DNA from 2 places in the Methylosinus trichosporium OB3b genome. Region 2 is predicted to be linked to the other one. Evidence: riboswitches for the same ligand, from Rfam matches in the RefSeq annotation. Region 2 holds a riboswitch; the other holds the start of a gene.
What was found. Region 2 has a riboswitch for thiamine pyrophosphate ahead of CQW49_RS14305 (FAD-dependent oxidoreductase). Riboswitches for the same ligand answer to the same signal wherever they lie in the genome.

Region 1 (7,276 bases), 2.0 Mb from region 2:
CTTCGCCCGGGCGACGACGTCGACGCGGTCGATCCCGTCGCGCAGGCTGGTGACGGTGACGCCGGAGATCAACATCTGCAGGCGCGTCGCCACCTCCTGCGGCGTCAGCCCCATCTGCCGCGCGCGGTCCTGATCGACGACGAGGCGCACCGAAGGCGCGCGCTCGTTCCATTGCAGATGCGGCTCGACGACGGCCGCGTCCGCGCGCATGACGTCGCGGACCCGATAGGCGATGGCGCGAACCTCGGCGGGATCGCGGCCGATGACGCGGAACTGCACCGGAAAGCCGACGGGCGGACCGAAGTTGAAGCGATCCACGCGCGTGCGCGCCTGCGACACGGCGCCCGCGGCCAGCGCGGCGTCGAGCCGCCGCTTGACGCGCTCGCGCGCCGCGACGTCCTTGGCGACGATGACGATCTCCGCATAGGCGTCATTGGGCAGAGCCGGATTGAGGCCGAGCCAGAAGCGCGGCGGGCCCTGGCCGATGTAGGTGGTGAACGCGGCCGCGTCGGCGTCGCCCTTCAGCAGCGCCTCGGCCTCCTGCGCCGCGGCGCTAGTCGTGAAGATCGACGAGCCCTCGGGCAGGCGCAGCTGGAAGAACAGCTCGGGCCGCTCGGAAATGGGGAAGAACTGCTTTTGCACATGGACGAAGCCGAGCCCGGCCAGAACCAGCACGGCGGCCGTGCCGGCGACGACGAGGAGGCGATTGTCGACGCTCCAGGTGATGAGGCGGCGCAGCGTGCGATAGAGCGGCGTCTCGTAGATCGCCTCCGGATCGTGATGCGCGGCGCGGCGCATCTCGGGCAGGAGCTTCACGCCGAGATAAGGCGTGAAGATCACCGCGACGAACCAGGAGGCGACGAGCGCGACGCCGAGCACTGCGAACAGCGAGCCCGTATATTCGCCGGTCGAGGAGGCGGCAAAGCCGACCGGCATGAAGCCCGCCGCCGTGACCAGAGTGCCGGTCAGCATCGGAAAGGCGGTCGAACTCCAGGCGAAGGTGGCGGCGGCGACGCGGTCATGGCCCTGCTCTATCTTCACCGTCATCATCTCGACGGCGATGATGGCGTCGTCGACGAGCAAGCCGAGCGCGATGATGAGCGCGCCGAGCGAGATGCGCTGGAGATCGATCCCCGTCGCATGCATGAAGACGAAGACGATGGCGAGCACCAGCGGCACGGATAGCGCGACGATGATTCCGGTGCGAAAGCCGAGCGAGACGAAGCTGACGATCAGCACGATGCCGAGCGCCTCGACAAAGGAGCGGGTGAACTCGCCGACCGCCGCGGCGACCACCTGCGGCTGATCGGCGATCTGCTCGATGTCGATGCCGACCGGCGTCTCCGCGCGCGCCGCTTCGAGCGTCGCGGCGATCTCCCGGCCGAAGCTCAGCACATTGCCGCCCTTCGCCATCACGGCGCCGAGAACGATGGCCGGCGCGCCCTTGTGCCGCACCAAGAGGCTCGGCGGATCTTCGAAGCCCGGGACCACATCGGCGACATCGCCGAGGCGGAACACGCGGCCATTGGCCTCGACCGGCGTCGCCGCTATCGCCTCCACGCCCGAAAGCGCGCCGGTGACGCGCACCGGCACGCGCGTCGTCGTCTCGAACACGCCGGCGGCGCTCACCGCATTCTGCTTGGCGAGCGAGTCGAACAGAGCCTGCGGCGCGACGCCGAGATTGGCGAGCTTGGCCTCGCTGAGCTCGACGAAGATCTTGCGGTCCTGCGTTCCATACACGTCGACCTTCACGACGTCCGGCGTTGCGAGCAGGCGCTGGCGGAACATTTCGACGATGCGGTCGAGCTGGTGATAATCGGCGCCCTCGCCGCTGACGGCGAACAGAACCGAATCGACGTCGCCATATTCGTCGTTCACATTGGGCCCGATCACGCCGCGCGGCAGCTCGCCGCGAATGTCGCCGAGCTTCTTGCGCAGCTGGTAGAAGAGATAAGGCGCCTGCGCCGGCGGGGCGGTGTCCTTGAAGGTCACCTGCATCATGACGACGCCGGGCTTGGAATAGGTCTCGATCTTCTCGAGAAAGGGTAGCTCCTGCAGCTTCTTCTCGAGCAGGTCCGAAACCTGATCGCGCATCTCCGTCGCATCGGCGCCCGGCCATAGCGTCGTGACATTGGCGACCTTGATGGTGAAGGACGGGTCCTCGGCGCGCCCGAGCCGCAGATAGCAGTAGAGCCCGGCGACGGCGATGGCGAGCATCATCGCGAGGGTGAGCGTCTGGCGGCGAACCGCGGCGGCGGAGAGATTGAAGCTCATCACCGCCTCACAGCGCGTCGGCGGCGACCGGCCGCACTTTCTCGCCGGCGGCGAGCTTATGCGCGCCGAGCGCGACGATGCGGTCGCCCTCGGCGACGCCGCGTGCGAGCAGCGCCGTCCGCGCCTCGTAGCGCAGCACCTCGACCGGCGCGAGCGTCAGGCTGCCGTCGCCTTCGACCTTCCAGACGCTCGGTCCCTGGCCTTGATCGAAGAGAGCCGCCAGCGGAACGCTCGCCGCCTTGCGCGCGTCCGCGCTCTCGATCGCGAGGGTCGCGCTCATGCCGATGGCGACGGCGGCGTCGGCGCCGTCGATCGAGAAGCGCGCCGGATAAGTCTTGGTGACGGGATCGGCGGCGGCGCCGAGCTCGCGCAGGCGCGCCGGATAAGTCTTGTCGGGGAAGGGCCAGAGCGTCAGCCGCGCCGAGCCGGCGCCGGCGAGAGCGGCGAAGGCCTCCGGAAGAGCGACCACGGCCTCGAGCTCGCCGGAGCGGGCGAGGCGCAGCGCCGGCTGTCCGGCGGCGACCACCTGCCCCGGCTCGACGAGCGCCGCGGTCACTATGCCGTCGGCCTCGGCGCGCAGCGCGGCGTAGCCAAGCGCATTGGCCGCGAGCTCGACGGCGCGCAGCGCACGCGTCTCGCGCCCGCGCGCCTCCTCGGCCGCCGCGCGCTGGCGGTCGAGCGTCGCCTGCGGCGTCCATCCGTCCTTGCGCAGCTTCTGCGCGCGGCCCTCGTCGGCGGCGGCCTGCTTCAGCGCCATGCGCGCGGCGGCGAGCTCGGCGTCGGCCTGCTCCTTCTGCAGACGCAGATCGGTCTCGTCGAGCGTGGCGAGGAGATCGCCTTCGCGCACGCGCTGGCCGTTCTCGACGACGCGCCGCATCACCTTGCCGGCGACGCGGAAGCCCTGATCCGCCTCGATGCGCGGCCGGATCGTCGCGATGAAACGGCGCGGCGGCGCCAGCGGCGCGAAGCGCACCGGCGCGACCAGCGCCACGCGCAGCTGCGGCGCCTCGGACCCCTTGGTCGAATCGTCGCAGCCGGCGAGCGCGCCGGCTGCGAGGGAGACGAGGAGAAAAAAGCAAATATTTCGCATCTCGCCGCATCCCCGCGCATTTCGACGATGAGGCGGCTCTGGCGGCTCGCGTGATCCCATTCGAAATGTCCGCAAGAGAGCGAGCCCTGGCGCGCTCTCGAAAGACCGCAAGACGGCCGACGCAGACCACTAGTTTGAACAATGATGAAAATCAATATTCGTCACTGAGCGATCAGAGTTCAGAGTCCAGTTTGACAACTTCCGTGCAACCGCGTCATGCCCGCGCTTGTCGCGGCCATGACGCTGGAAACTCTCGGCTCATCGCCTCGAATGCGGCGCCCTGCTGCGCCATCGAAAGCGACGGGGCGCGCGCTCATCCCTCGACGTAGATTTTCGCGCCCTTCGCCAAAAACTCCGCGCTCTTCTCGGCGAACCCCTTCTCCTGCTCGGCGATCGCCGCCGCCTCGTCGCGCAGATCGCGGGTGATCTGCATCGAGCAGAATTTCGGCCCGCACATGGAGCAGAAATGCGCGACCTTATGCGCCTCCTTGGGCAAGGTCTCGTCGTGATAGCGCCGCGCCGTGTCGGGATCGAGCCCGATGTCGAACTGGTTCTCCCAGCGAAAATCGAAGCGCGCGCGGCTCATGGCGTCGTCGCGCTCCTGCGCCGCGGGATGCCCCTTGGCGAGATCGGCGGCGTGGGCGGCGATGCGATAGGTGATGACGCCGGTCTTCACATCGTCGCGATCGGGAAGACCCAAATGCTCCTTGGGCGTCACATAGCAGAGCATCGCCGTGCCGAACCAGCCGATCATCGCCGCGCCGATGCCCGAGGTGATGTGGTCGTAGCCCGGCGCGATGTCGGTGACGAGCGGGCCGAGCGTGTAGAAGGGCGCCTCGCCGCATTCGGCGAGCTGCTTCTCCATGTTCACTTTGATCTTGTGCATCGGCACATGGCCGGGGCCTTCGATCATCACCTGGCAGCCTCTGTCCCAGGCGATCTTGGTCAATTCGCCGAGCGTCTCCAGCTCGGCGAATTGCGCGGCGTCATTGGCGTCGGCGATCGAGCCCGGACGCAGGCCGTCGCCGAGCGAGAAGGAGACGTCATAGCGGCGCATGATGTCGCAAATGTCTTCGAAATGCTCGTAGAGGAAGCTCTCGCAATGGCGCGAGAGGCACCAGCGCGCCATGATCGAGCCGCCGCGCGAGACGATGCCGGTAACGCGGTTGGCGGTCAGCGGCACATGGGCGAGGCGCACGCCGGCGTGAATGGTGAAGTAATCGACGCCCTGCTCCGCCTGCTCGATCAGCGTGTCGGAGAATACTTCCCAATCGAGCTTGGCAGCGTCGCCGCCGACCTTCTCCAGCGCCTGATAGATCGGCACGGTGCCGATCGGCACGGGCGCGTTGCGGATGATCCAGTCGCGGATATTGTGGATGTTGCGGCCGGTGGAGAGGTCCATCACCGTGTCGGCGCCCCAGCGGATCGACCACACCATCTTCTCCACCTCCTCGGCGACCGAGGAGGTGATGGCGGAATTGCCGATATTGGCGTTGACCTTCACCAGGAAATTGCGGCCGATGATCATCGGCTCGGCTTCCGGATGATTAATGTTGGCGGGAATGATGGCGCGGCCGCGCGCGACCTCCTCGCGCACGAATTCCGGCGTCACGAAAGCGGGGATCTCGGCGCCGAAGCTCTCTCCCGCCGCGATGCGCTCGGCGGCCTGCGCGAAGGCGCGCTCGCGGCAGAGGTTCTCGCGATGGGCGACATAGATCATCTCCTCGGTGACGATTCCGGCGCGCGCGAATTCGAGCTGCGTGACCGGCGCCGAACCGCTGGCGCGGCGCAGCGCGCGCGCGGCCGGACAGGGCGGGACCAGCCGATCCTCGCCGACGAAACCATTGTCCTCCGCCTTCACCGCCCGGCCCTCATAAGTCTCGAGCCCGGCGCGCGTCGCCAGCCAGGGCCGCGCCGCCGGCAGGCCGGCGGAGAGGTCGGGCGAGAACTCCGCGCAGCTATAGGGGCCGGAGGAATCATAGACGCGCAGCGGCGGCTCGCCGGAGGACGGATGCAGCGCGATCTCGCGGACGGGGACTTTTATGTCGGCGCGGCCCTGCGGCGCGCAATAGTGCTTTTGGGAGGCGCCGATGGGGCCGGTGGTGACGCTGGTCGGCCGCTTGTCGTGATGATTCATCGTCGCTCTCCTCGAGGCATGGCGCGAGGAGGACGGACGCCGCCCCGCATCGTCGGAGCGACGTCGATCTGGCCTTCCCTCGCGCCGGCATTACCCGGATCAGGTTCGACGGGTGCTTCTCAGCCGCTCGAAGAGAGCGGCGCCCCTCGCCATTGCCATGATGTTAGCCCTCGTGGGGGGATGCGGCAAGGGAGGGAGGCGAGCAGCGGCGTTTATCAGCACTGTGGCGAAAAGCACTTGCACTGCTACCTTGGGAATTTGACTTCCGCCACAATCACCGCGTCAAGCTTCGGCCACGGCAACGTTGAACGCACCGTGTCCGCGGTGAAGGGCGCCGAAGGCAAGCGCCTCACCTATAACCAGTCTACCAGCGCCCATATGGCGGTTTAAGCTGCTCGCTTTTTGCGCTGGCGGGAGAGCGCGGGAGGAAGCCTTCTTTGGAGAGGAAGCCTTAACGGGCTTTCCTTTTTCCTTTTTCGGAGTCACGGTAGCTGGGGCATAGCCAACAAGGCGCGCACCACGAAGGGCCGCGTTCATTCACGGCTGCGCTTCGGCATCACTGTATTTCTCTCTTGCTGGCTCCATCATGGCTTTCGTCTCCCCGCGACTGCGCCACAAACTGATTGAATTATATCACGAATATGTGGACCCGGGTGACCGAATGCGTCGCAACGCTTTGATGTCGACCTTCATCATAGCTGACTATAGCGGGAAGTTCCCCGATCAATTCAACGACCCCTTCATAAAGAAAAAAGTAGATCACAATGGCCACGTTGATCCAGCCTATGTTGAACGAATAACGCATTTGGCAGAGTGCTTGTTTTACATGAGTGATGAGCCGACGTTCGGAGTTGCGATAAGGCGTCTCTTAGAAAGGGATGTCAGGCCAGTTTTCTTCGAACTATCAGCAACAGGATTCTTTAAGCGCAGAGGCTTCAGAGTTACCCTCAACGAGGAAACGGGCATAAAGGGGAAAGACTTTGATTTTATAGTACAAGCACCAGCTGGCACGCTGATAAATGTTGAGGTAAGCGAATTTCTCAGCCAAACTTTTAGTAAAAAAGCGCTTAACAACAAGCTATTGTCAAAACGCAAACAAGTGCCACCAGACGATCCAGCAATATTGTTTCTACATGTTCCTTCCTCATGGTATGATCTGAACGATATCTCATTCTACCTCATGAAAACTACATTTGAGTTCTTCCGAAGATCAAAACGATATAACGCGGTTATTTTTCAGGTCGAGATATGCGGAAATGCTGGGGAAGGTTTTTTTTGGCTTATCCACCTAGAGCCAATCATGAACCCCTCGCCAAGGCATCCTATAGATACGGGCTTCATGTTCGAGTCAAATGTAGACCTTCTTCCTCGTGAATTAAAATTGGTACAGGAAAGCAAAGAAACGCGGCAGCTATTTTTTGAAGAAATGGTATTAAAAGGTGGCTCAAAAGACGATAGGCCAGAGTTTGTAAAATGGATTAGAGATCAACTCAGCTAGATATGAAGTTTTGACTATAAGCACCGCGCGATATGCATCAAAATTCACGCCTCCTCAGGACGAGGGTTAGGGATTTTTCCTTTTCCCGATCGCCGGCGAGCAGGGTGGACGGGCGAGCGCTGTCGCGAACTGCGTCGGCGCTTTGGGGTCCGGCATCGCACCGAGGCGCCTTCTCATTCGGGACGGAGCCGCCGAGAGGGCGGCGTCATCTCGCTTGAAGGGAGCAAAAGAGCGAGCCTGAAGGCTCGCGGTCCAGGGCCGCGCTTGGACCGCGAGC
Region 2 (7,276 bases):
TCGAGAATCATGTTGGGCGTGCCGCCGTCGCCCCATTCGAAGATGCGATGGGTGTAGTCCCAATAATCCTCGAGGCTCTCGCCCTTGATGGCGAAGACCGGCGTGCCGGCGGCAGCGATGGCGGCGGCGGCGTGATCCTGCGTCGAATAAATATTGCAGGACGCCCAGCGCACATCCGCGCCGAGCGCCTTCAGCGTCTCGATCAGCACGGCGGTCTGGATGGTCATATGCAGAGAGCCGGCGACGCGCGCGCCCTTCAGCGGCTGCGACGGGCCATATTCGGCGCGCGTCGCCATCAGGCCGGGCATCTCGGTCTCGGCGATATCGAGCTCCTTGCGGCCCCATGCGGCGAGGCCGATGTCGGCGACGACATAATCGTTGAAATGCGTGGTCATGACGCTCCCTTCTGGCGTTGCCTCGCGCGGGCGGCGAGCGCTGGTGCTGCCGCCGCCTATAGCAAGACGGGCGAAGGGATGCAATAAAGATATAAACAAGTCTTTATGTGGGCGGATGAGGAGGGGCGGGTGGCCCCGCCGCGGCTTCACGACCGGCGTCGTCCTCCGCTATCCGTTATTGTGGTCGCACGAGGCCGACTCGGTCTGGAAAACCAGCAAAAGCTTTACTTTTGCAAAACTACCATTCTGGAGCAACTATGTTGAAAACGTCTTTAGCGTACGCACGTAAAACGGTAGCGCTTGAGTTGGTTATTTCAAGCCGATGCGTGCCCGGATTTTGCGGGCAACGTTCCGTAATCAACCTAAAATAGTTTGCGTCAGTTACGACCAGACAGTCCCCATATCTTTCATCAGGCCATGCTGCTAGTCGGGTCAAATTTGTCGGGACATTATCAGCGAAATCGAACCTCGAATTTGGAAGCTGGTGTTTTTGTAAAAAGGCATCACTAATCCAGCTCTGCAAAGTAGCAATGGTGAGAGCATCAGATTGGTCAGCAGCAGCCTTCAAGTCATCATTGGTCTCGTCATCAGGAAATAAGAGAGTAACATCCACTCCCATATCGACAAGAGCGCTAACTAACGGCTTGAAATCGAGGTCTCCAGTTATGAGCGTACACGATGTAAATAGCCCGCGGCTTGCCATCGAAAGAGCGTCAACCGCGAGCTGAACATCCACCATCTTTTGCTCATTACCTCGCTTGCGGCGATGTCGAGCTTCACCAGTACGAACGTGATATCTTGGTTGCCTGTCAATTTCAGATAATTCCGAATTCTTTGGTACCGCTCGCGCGTTAAATATTGCCTCGTCCTCTCCGGCTTTTGGAACGGGAATGGCATCGTAATAAAAAATCTTACGACAAGAGTCGCCCAAACGCCGCCAATCAAGAGGCGGCCTTGCGCCAGAAAAGTACGTATCGCCTATTTTACTAACGATACGATTTAGGCATTCTCCGTCAATAAACATATATCTGATGTTTATTGTGCTTGGCATTACCATCACAACGCCTCATAGACTTGTGGACTACAGTTTCACGCGGATAGCCTCGAAATCCTTCTCCTGCTCGCATTCAACCATCACGCGAGGTCGGCTTGCGTCGCCTACCGGAAAGGCGAGGGCAAACGGGCCTCCCCATGTGGACGTCACGCTCCCTGGCGCGGGAGCGTCCCTCGGCCGGTGCGGGAGCGGAGCAGCTTGCGCTCGAATTCAGCAAGTCCGCGGACTTCCGTCAACATCAATCAGCTGCGGCGTCGTCGTGTCCGCCCCTTGCAACCCTCGCAGAGCCGGAAGTCACGCAGCACCTGCCTCACCCGCTTTCAGAAACGAAAACTGACAGCATCCCGACAAACCTCACGGCGTCTGCAACAGCTTCGGCGGCATGTTCGTTGGAGATATGCGAGCCCGCGCCGGTCTCGTAATCGGCAATAGCTTTCAGATTGTAGGCGCGCCCGAGAAAGGCGCGGAGGTCGAGGTCGAAGCGCGGATCGTCTTTCACCAAACGCGCGAATTCGCCCTGAACGCTCGAATGCTTCTTGAAAACACGGTCGTGCCTCTCGAAGATCAGTGCTTGCGCGGCATGGAAGCCGGCGAGATAGGCGGTGCGCCCAGCGGCTTCGTTCAAGCTGACGCCCAGCATCGTCTCGGCCTGTCGCAGAAGCTCATTCGCTTTTTCGAGAAAGGCGCCGGTCTGGGGCTTCATAAATCGAGCCCTTCCGCGCGGATTTCATGCATCAAAGGCATGCGCACGTCGTCGTAGGTCGTGGCCGGATAAGGCAAGGCGTGAATGACTCCGCCGGTTTCGTAGAGAATCGCCGTGCCGAGATCGGCGAGCCGGTTCATCTCCACGAAGCGGTCGGGCATGTCGCGCAAGAACACGGCAATGTCGTAATCGGAATCCGGTTGCGCTTCGCCCCGCGCACGGGAGCCGTACAAGACAGCGCGCGCCAGCCGGTCGCCATAGGTCTCGGCAAGCGCGGTGCGAAAGCGCGCGAGGATCGGGTCGGTCGGGCGCGGGGTGGGCATGGGGAAAGAATGCCACAAGCGGGTGATGGTTCACACCAGAAAGCCGCACCAACACTGATTTTCAACTCACCCGCCCCGCTTGACGCCCGCCCCCCATTGCGCGACCCTCTCCTCGCCCGGGGGAGCCTCGCCCGGCCGCTCCGGCGGCCGCAGGAGGCTGAGAGGCCGATGAGCGACAGCGGCTCGGCGACCCTTCGAACCTGATCCAGTTCGCGCTGGCGTAGGGAGGTCGCATGCACCCGATTTTCGAGCCGAAGGGCTCGCGCGCGCCATGCTGATCCGTGTGATCGGCGCCGGCGTCGCCGGCCTTTGCGCCGCCTTCGAGATCGCCCGCGCCGGCCTCGCCCGCAGCGCCGCGGTCGAGATCGTCGAGGCCGCGGCCGCGCCGGGGCTCGGCTGCTCTTTTCACGCCGGCGGCATGATCGCCCCCTGGTGCGAGGCGATCGAGACCGAGCCGCTGGTGGCGAAGCTCGGCGAAGAGGCCCTCGCTTTCTGGACGCAAGACATTCCGGTCGCGACGGTCGCCGGGACCCTGCTCGTCGCCCATGAGCGCGACCGCGGCGAGCTCGCCGATCTCGCCCCGCGCGCCGCGCATTGCGAGCGGCTGGGCCGCGAACGGTTGGCGGCGCTGGAGCCGGCGCTCGCCGACCGCTTCTCGCAGGCGCTCTATTTTGCGCAGGAGGCGCATCTTTCGCCGCGCGCCGCCATGCGCGCGCTGCATGAGCGCCTGTCAGCCATGGAGAATGTGACGCTGCGCTTTTGCGCGCCGGCGACGGCCGAGGCGCCACGCGCCGATTGGACCGTGGATTGTCGCGGCTTTGCCGCGCGCGACGCGCTCGAGGATCTGCGCGGCGTCAAGGGCGAGATGCTGATGCTGCGCAGCGAGGAGATCGAATTGTCGCGGCCGGTGCGGCTGCTGCATCCGCGTCATCCGGTCTATATCGTGCCGCGCGGCTCCGGCCTCTATATGGTCGGCGCGACCATGATCGAGAATGAGGAGCGCTCGCGCGTCACCGCGCGCTCGCTCGTGGAGCTGATCAATTCCGCTTTCGCCATTCACCCCGCCTTCGCCGAGGCCGAAATCGTCGAGACCGGCTCGGATGTGCGGCCGGCTTTTCCCGATAATCTGCCGCGCATTTCGCAACGCGGCAAAATCCTCTATATAAATGGTCTCTATCGTCACGGCTTTCTGCTCGCGCCGGCGCTGGCCCGCCGCGCCGCCCAATTTATTTTCAACGGCCATATTTATCCGGAGGTGATGCATGCGGATCAGGGTGAACGGAGAGTCGATCGAGATCGAAGCGCCGACGCTCGAGAAGCTGCTCGATGAGCTGGGCTATGGCGACAAGACCGTCGCGACGGCCGTCAATCAGAACTTCGTGCGCAACAAGGACCGCGGCGAGACGCTGCTGGTGGAGGAGGACATGGTGGAGATCGTCACGCCGCGGCAGGGTGGGTGAGGCGAGACCGAACCGAATAACGTCACCCATTCTATTCATGAGAGCGAGCCTGAAGGCTCGCGGTCCAGTGACGCGCGCGGACCGCGAGCCTTCAGGCTCGCTCTTCGCTTCCTCATCACCCAGCGGAAAGCTGCTGCTCCTTGACCAATGAAACGGCGTCTCTCCTCCTCTACGACATCCCCGTGGCCTCGCGCTTCCTGCTCGGCACGGCGCGCTATCCCTCGCCCGCCATTCTCGCCGAGGCGATCCGCGCCGCGGGCGCCGAGATCGTCACCGTGTCGTTGCGGCGCGAGGCCGGCGCCTCGCGCGCCGGCGAGAGCTTCTGGTCGCTCATTCGCGAGCTCGGCGTGCGCGTTCTGCCCAACACCGCCGGCTGCCGCACGGCGAAAGAGGCCATCGCCACCGCGCAAATGGCGCGCGAATTATTCGCCACCGATTGGATCAAGCTCGAGGTCATCGGCGAGGAGGACACGCTGCAGCCCGATGTGTTCGGGCTCGTCGACGCGGCGCGCGCGCTCGCCGACGATGGCTTTTCCGTCTTTCCCTACACGACCGAGGATCTCGTCGTCGCCGAGCGGCTGCTCGACGCCGGCTGCCGCGTGCTGATGCCCTGGGCGGCGCCGATCGGCTCGGGCCGCGGCATCAATAACCTCTTCGGCTTACGCGCCTTGCGCGCCCATTTCCCCGATGTGCCGCTGATCGTCGACGCCGGCCTCGGCGCGCCGTCGCAGGCTGCCGCGGTGATGGAGCTCGGCTTCGACGCGGCGCTGCTCAACACCGCTGTTTCGCGCGCGCGCGATCCGGTGGAAATGGCGCGCGCTTTCGCGCTGGCCATCGACGCCGGCCGCGCGGCGCATGTCGCCGGGCTGATGACGCCGCGCGACATGGCCGAGCCGTCGACGCCGGTGCTCGGCCGCGCTTTCGACGAGGGGCGCAAGTGACGCTCGATCCGTTCTATCTCATCGTCGACGACGCCTCCTGGCTGGAGCGCCTGCTGCCGCAAGGCGTCCGCCTCGTGCAATTGCGCGTGAAGGACCGCGAGGAGAGCGAGCTGCGCGCGCAAATCGCGCGGGCGCGCGATCTCTGCGCGGCGCATGGCGCACAGCTCGTCGTCAATGATCATTGGCGCCTCGCCATCGATCTTTCCTGCGACTACGTCCATCTCGGCCAGAGCGATCTCGACGCCGCAGACATCGACGCGCTGCGCGCCCATGGCGTCAGGCTCGGCGTCAGCACGCATGACGACGCCGAGCTCGAGCGCGCATTGTCGCTCGCGCCCGATTATGTCGCGCTCGGGCCGATCTATCCGACGCTGCTGAAGCAAATGGCCTTCGCGCCGCAGGGGCTGGAGCGCATCGGCGAATGGAAGCGCCGCATCGGCGCCGTTCCGCTCGTCGCCATCGGCGGACTGACGCCGGAGCGCGCCCGTGCGGCGCTCGCCGCGGGCGCAGACAGCGCCTGCGTCGTCACCGATATTTTGCGCGCGCAGGACCCGGAGGGGCGGACGCGCGAATGGATCGCGGCGACGCGGGCGTAGGGCGAGCCTCGATCTCGAGGCCAGCGCAGCGATGCTGGGGCCGTCTTTGCGAGCGAAGCGAAGCAATCGAGAGCCGCGGGGCGGCCCCTCTATTGCTTCGTCGCTTCACTCCTCGCAATGACGCCGTCCCAATCGTCGCTGCGCGCTCCTTTGCGCCTACCGCTCGACGATGCGCGAGGGCGTGCGCATCGTCACCAGCTCCTCGGCGAGCGAAGGATGCAGCGCCATGGTCTGATCGAAGTCGCTCTTGCGCGCGCCAAGGCGCAATGCGATCGCCAGCAATTGCGCCATCTCGCCGGCCTCGGGCCCGAGAATATGCACGCCCAGAACCCGGTCGCTCTCGCCGTCGACCAAGATCTTCATGAACACTTTTTCCGCGCTCTTCGACAGGGTCGCGCGCATTGGGCGGAAGCTCGTCTCATAGACGAGGAGGCGCTTCGTCTGCGCGCCCGCCTCCGCCTCGGTGAGGCCGACCGTGCCGATCTCCGGCGTCGTGAACACGGCGGTCGGCACCAGCGCATGATCGACCGCGACATCGAGCCCGCCGAATGCCGTATCGGCGAAGGCGTGCCCCTCGCGAATCGCCACCGGCGTCAGATTGAGCCGATCGGTGACGTCGCCGACCGCATAAATGGAGGGAACGCTGCTGCGCGAATAAGCGTCGACCACGATCGCGCCATTCTCCTTCAGCGCGACGCCCGCCGCTTCGAGGCCGAGCCCCTGCGTCAATGGCGCGCGGCCGGTCGCGACCAGCACGGCGTCGACCTCGAGAGTCTTGCCGTCATCCATGGCGACGGCGAGGCAGTCCGCCCGCTTCTCGATGCGCGTCGGCAGCGCGCCGGCGTGCAATTCGACCCCGGCCGCGACGAGCCCGTCGCGCAGCAGCCGGCGCAAATCCTCGTCGAAGCCGCGCAGCGGCAGATCGGAGCGCATCGCAAGATGCGTCTGCGCGCCGAGTCGCACGAACACGCTCGCGAATTCGACGCCGATATAGCCGCCGCCGATCACCAGCAGGCGCCGCGGAAACTCGGCGAGATCGAAGATCTCATTGGAGGAGATCGCATGCTCGATCCCCGGTATTTGCGGATGCACGGTGGGCGCGCCGCCGGTGGCGACGAGAATATAGCGCGTCGTGACCCGGCGGCCGTCGGCGAAGGCGACCGCATTCGGCCCGGCGACGACGCCGCGCTGGCGAATGATCTCGACGCCGGATTTGTCGAGATTTTGCGCATAGAGGCCGGAGAGGCGGGTGATCTCCGCCTCCTTGGCGGAAACGAGCGTCCTCCAGTCGAAGCGCGTCTCGCCGACCGTCCAGCCGAAGCCCGCGGCATCGGCGAAGTCGTCGTGGAAGCGGCTCGCCATCACATAGAGCTTCTTCGGCACGCAGCCGCGGATCACGCAAGTGCCGCCGATGCGGAACTCCTCGGCGACGGCGACCTTGGCGCCATGGCCGGCGGCGATGCGCGCCGCGCGCACGCCGCCCGAGCCTGCGCCCAGAACGACGAGATCAAAATCATATTCCGTCATGTCGAACCCCGATCTCGGGCCCGCCGGCGCTCACTGGACCGCGAGCCTCCAGGCTCGCTCGACCCGGCCCGGACGCCTAGAGCTCGTGGCCCTTCTTGCGCATCTCTTCGCGCACGCGCGCCATCATGTCGACGGAAATCTTCTGCGACCACGCCTGCATGGCGACGAACATGTCGTTCATCAAAAAGGGCTGCGAGCCCACATATTTGCGCCCCGACGGGCTCTTGAAGAAGGCGGAGACGTCCTCGAGCTCCTTTTGCGTCAGCCGCTGCGCGTA

Region 1: it holds a riboswitch for thiamine pyrophosphate, as region 2 does, so the genes downstream of both, thiC (phosphomethylpyrimidine synthase ThiC) here and CQW49_RS14305 (FAD-dependent oxidoreductase) in region 2, are expected to answer to the same signal.

What each region holds. Positions count from the first base shown of each region.
Region 1 is NZ_CP023737.1:1,028,633-1,035,908, forward strand. Features, by position in the region: gene CQW49_RS04935 (efflux RND transporter permease subunit) at 1-2,274, opposite strand, end outside; gene CQW49_RS04940 (efflux RND transporter periplasmic adaptor subunit) at 2,282-3,364, opposite strand; gene thiC (phosphomethylpyrimidine synthase ThiC) at 3,678-5,501, opposite strand; TPP riboswitch at 5,559-5,658, opposite strand; partial or broken gene CQW49_RS25405 (IS1595 family transposase) at 5,706-5,891, shown strand; gene CQW49_RS24365 (hypothetical protein) at 6,088-6,999, shown strand.
Region 2 is NZ_CP023737.1:2,996,323-3,003,598, reverse strand. Features, by position in the region: gene ahcY (adenosylhomocysteinase) at 1-395, opposite strand, end outside; gene CQW49_RS14320 (NYN domain-containing protein) at 634-1,452, opposite strand; gene CQW49_RS14315 (HEPN domain-containing protein) at 1,760-2,152, opposite strand; gene CQW49_RS14310 (nucleotidyltransferase domain-containing protein) at 2,149-2,475, opposite strand; TPP riboswitch at 2,584-2,719, shown strand; gene CQW49_RS14305 (FAD-dependent oxidoreductase) at 2,747-3,805, shown strand; gene thiS (sulfur carrier protein ThiS) at 3,750-3,935, shown strand; gene CQW49_RS14295 (thiazole synthase) at 4,076-4,876, shown strand; gene CQW49_RS14290 (thiamine phosphate synthase) at 4,873-5,472, shown strand; gene gor (glutathione-disulfide reductase) at 5,629-6,999, opposite strand; gene CQW49_RS14280 (DUF2059 domain-containing protein) at 7,076-7,276, opposite strand, start outside.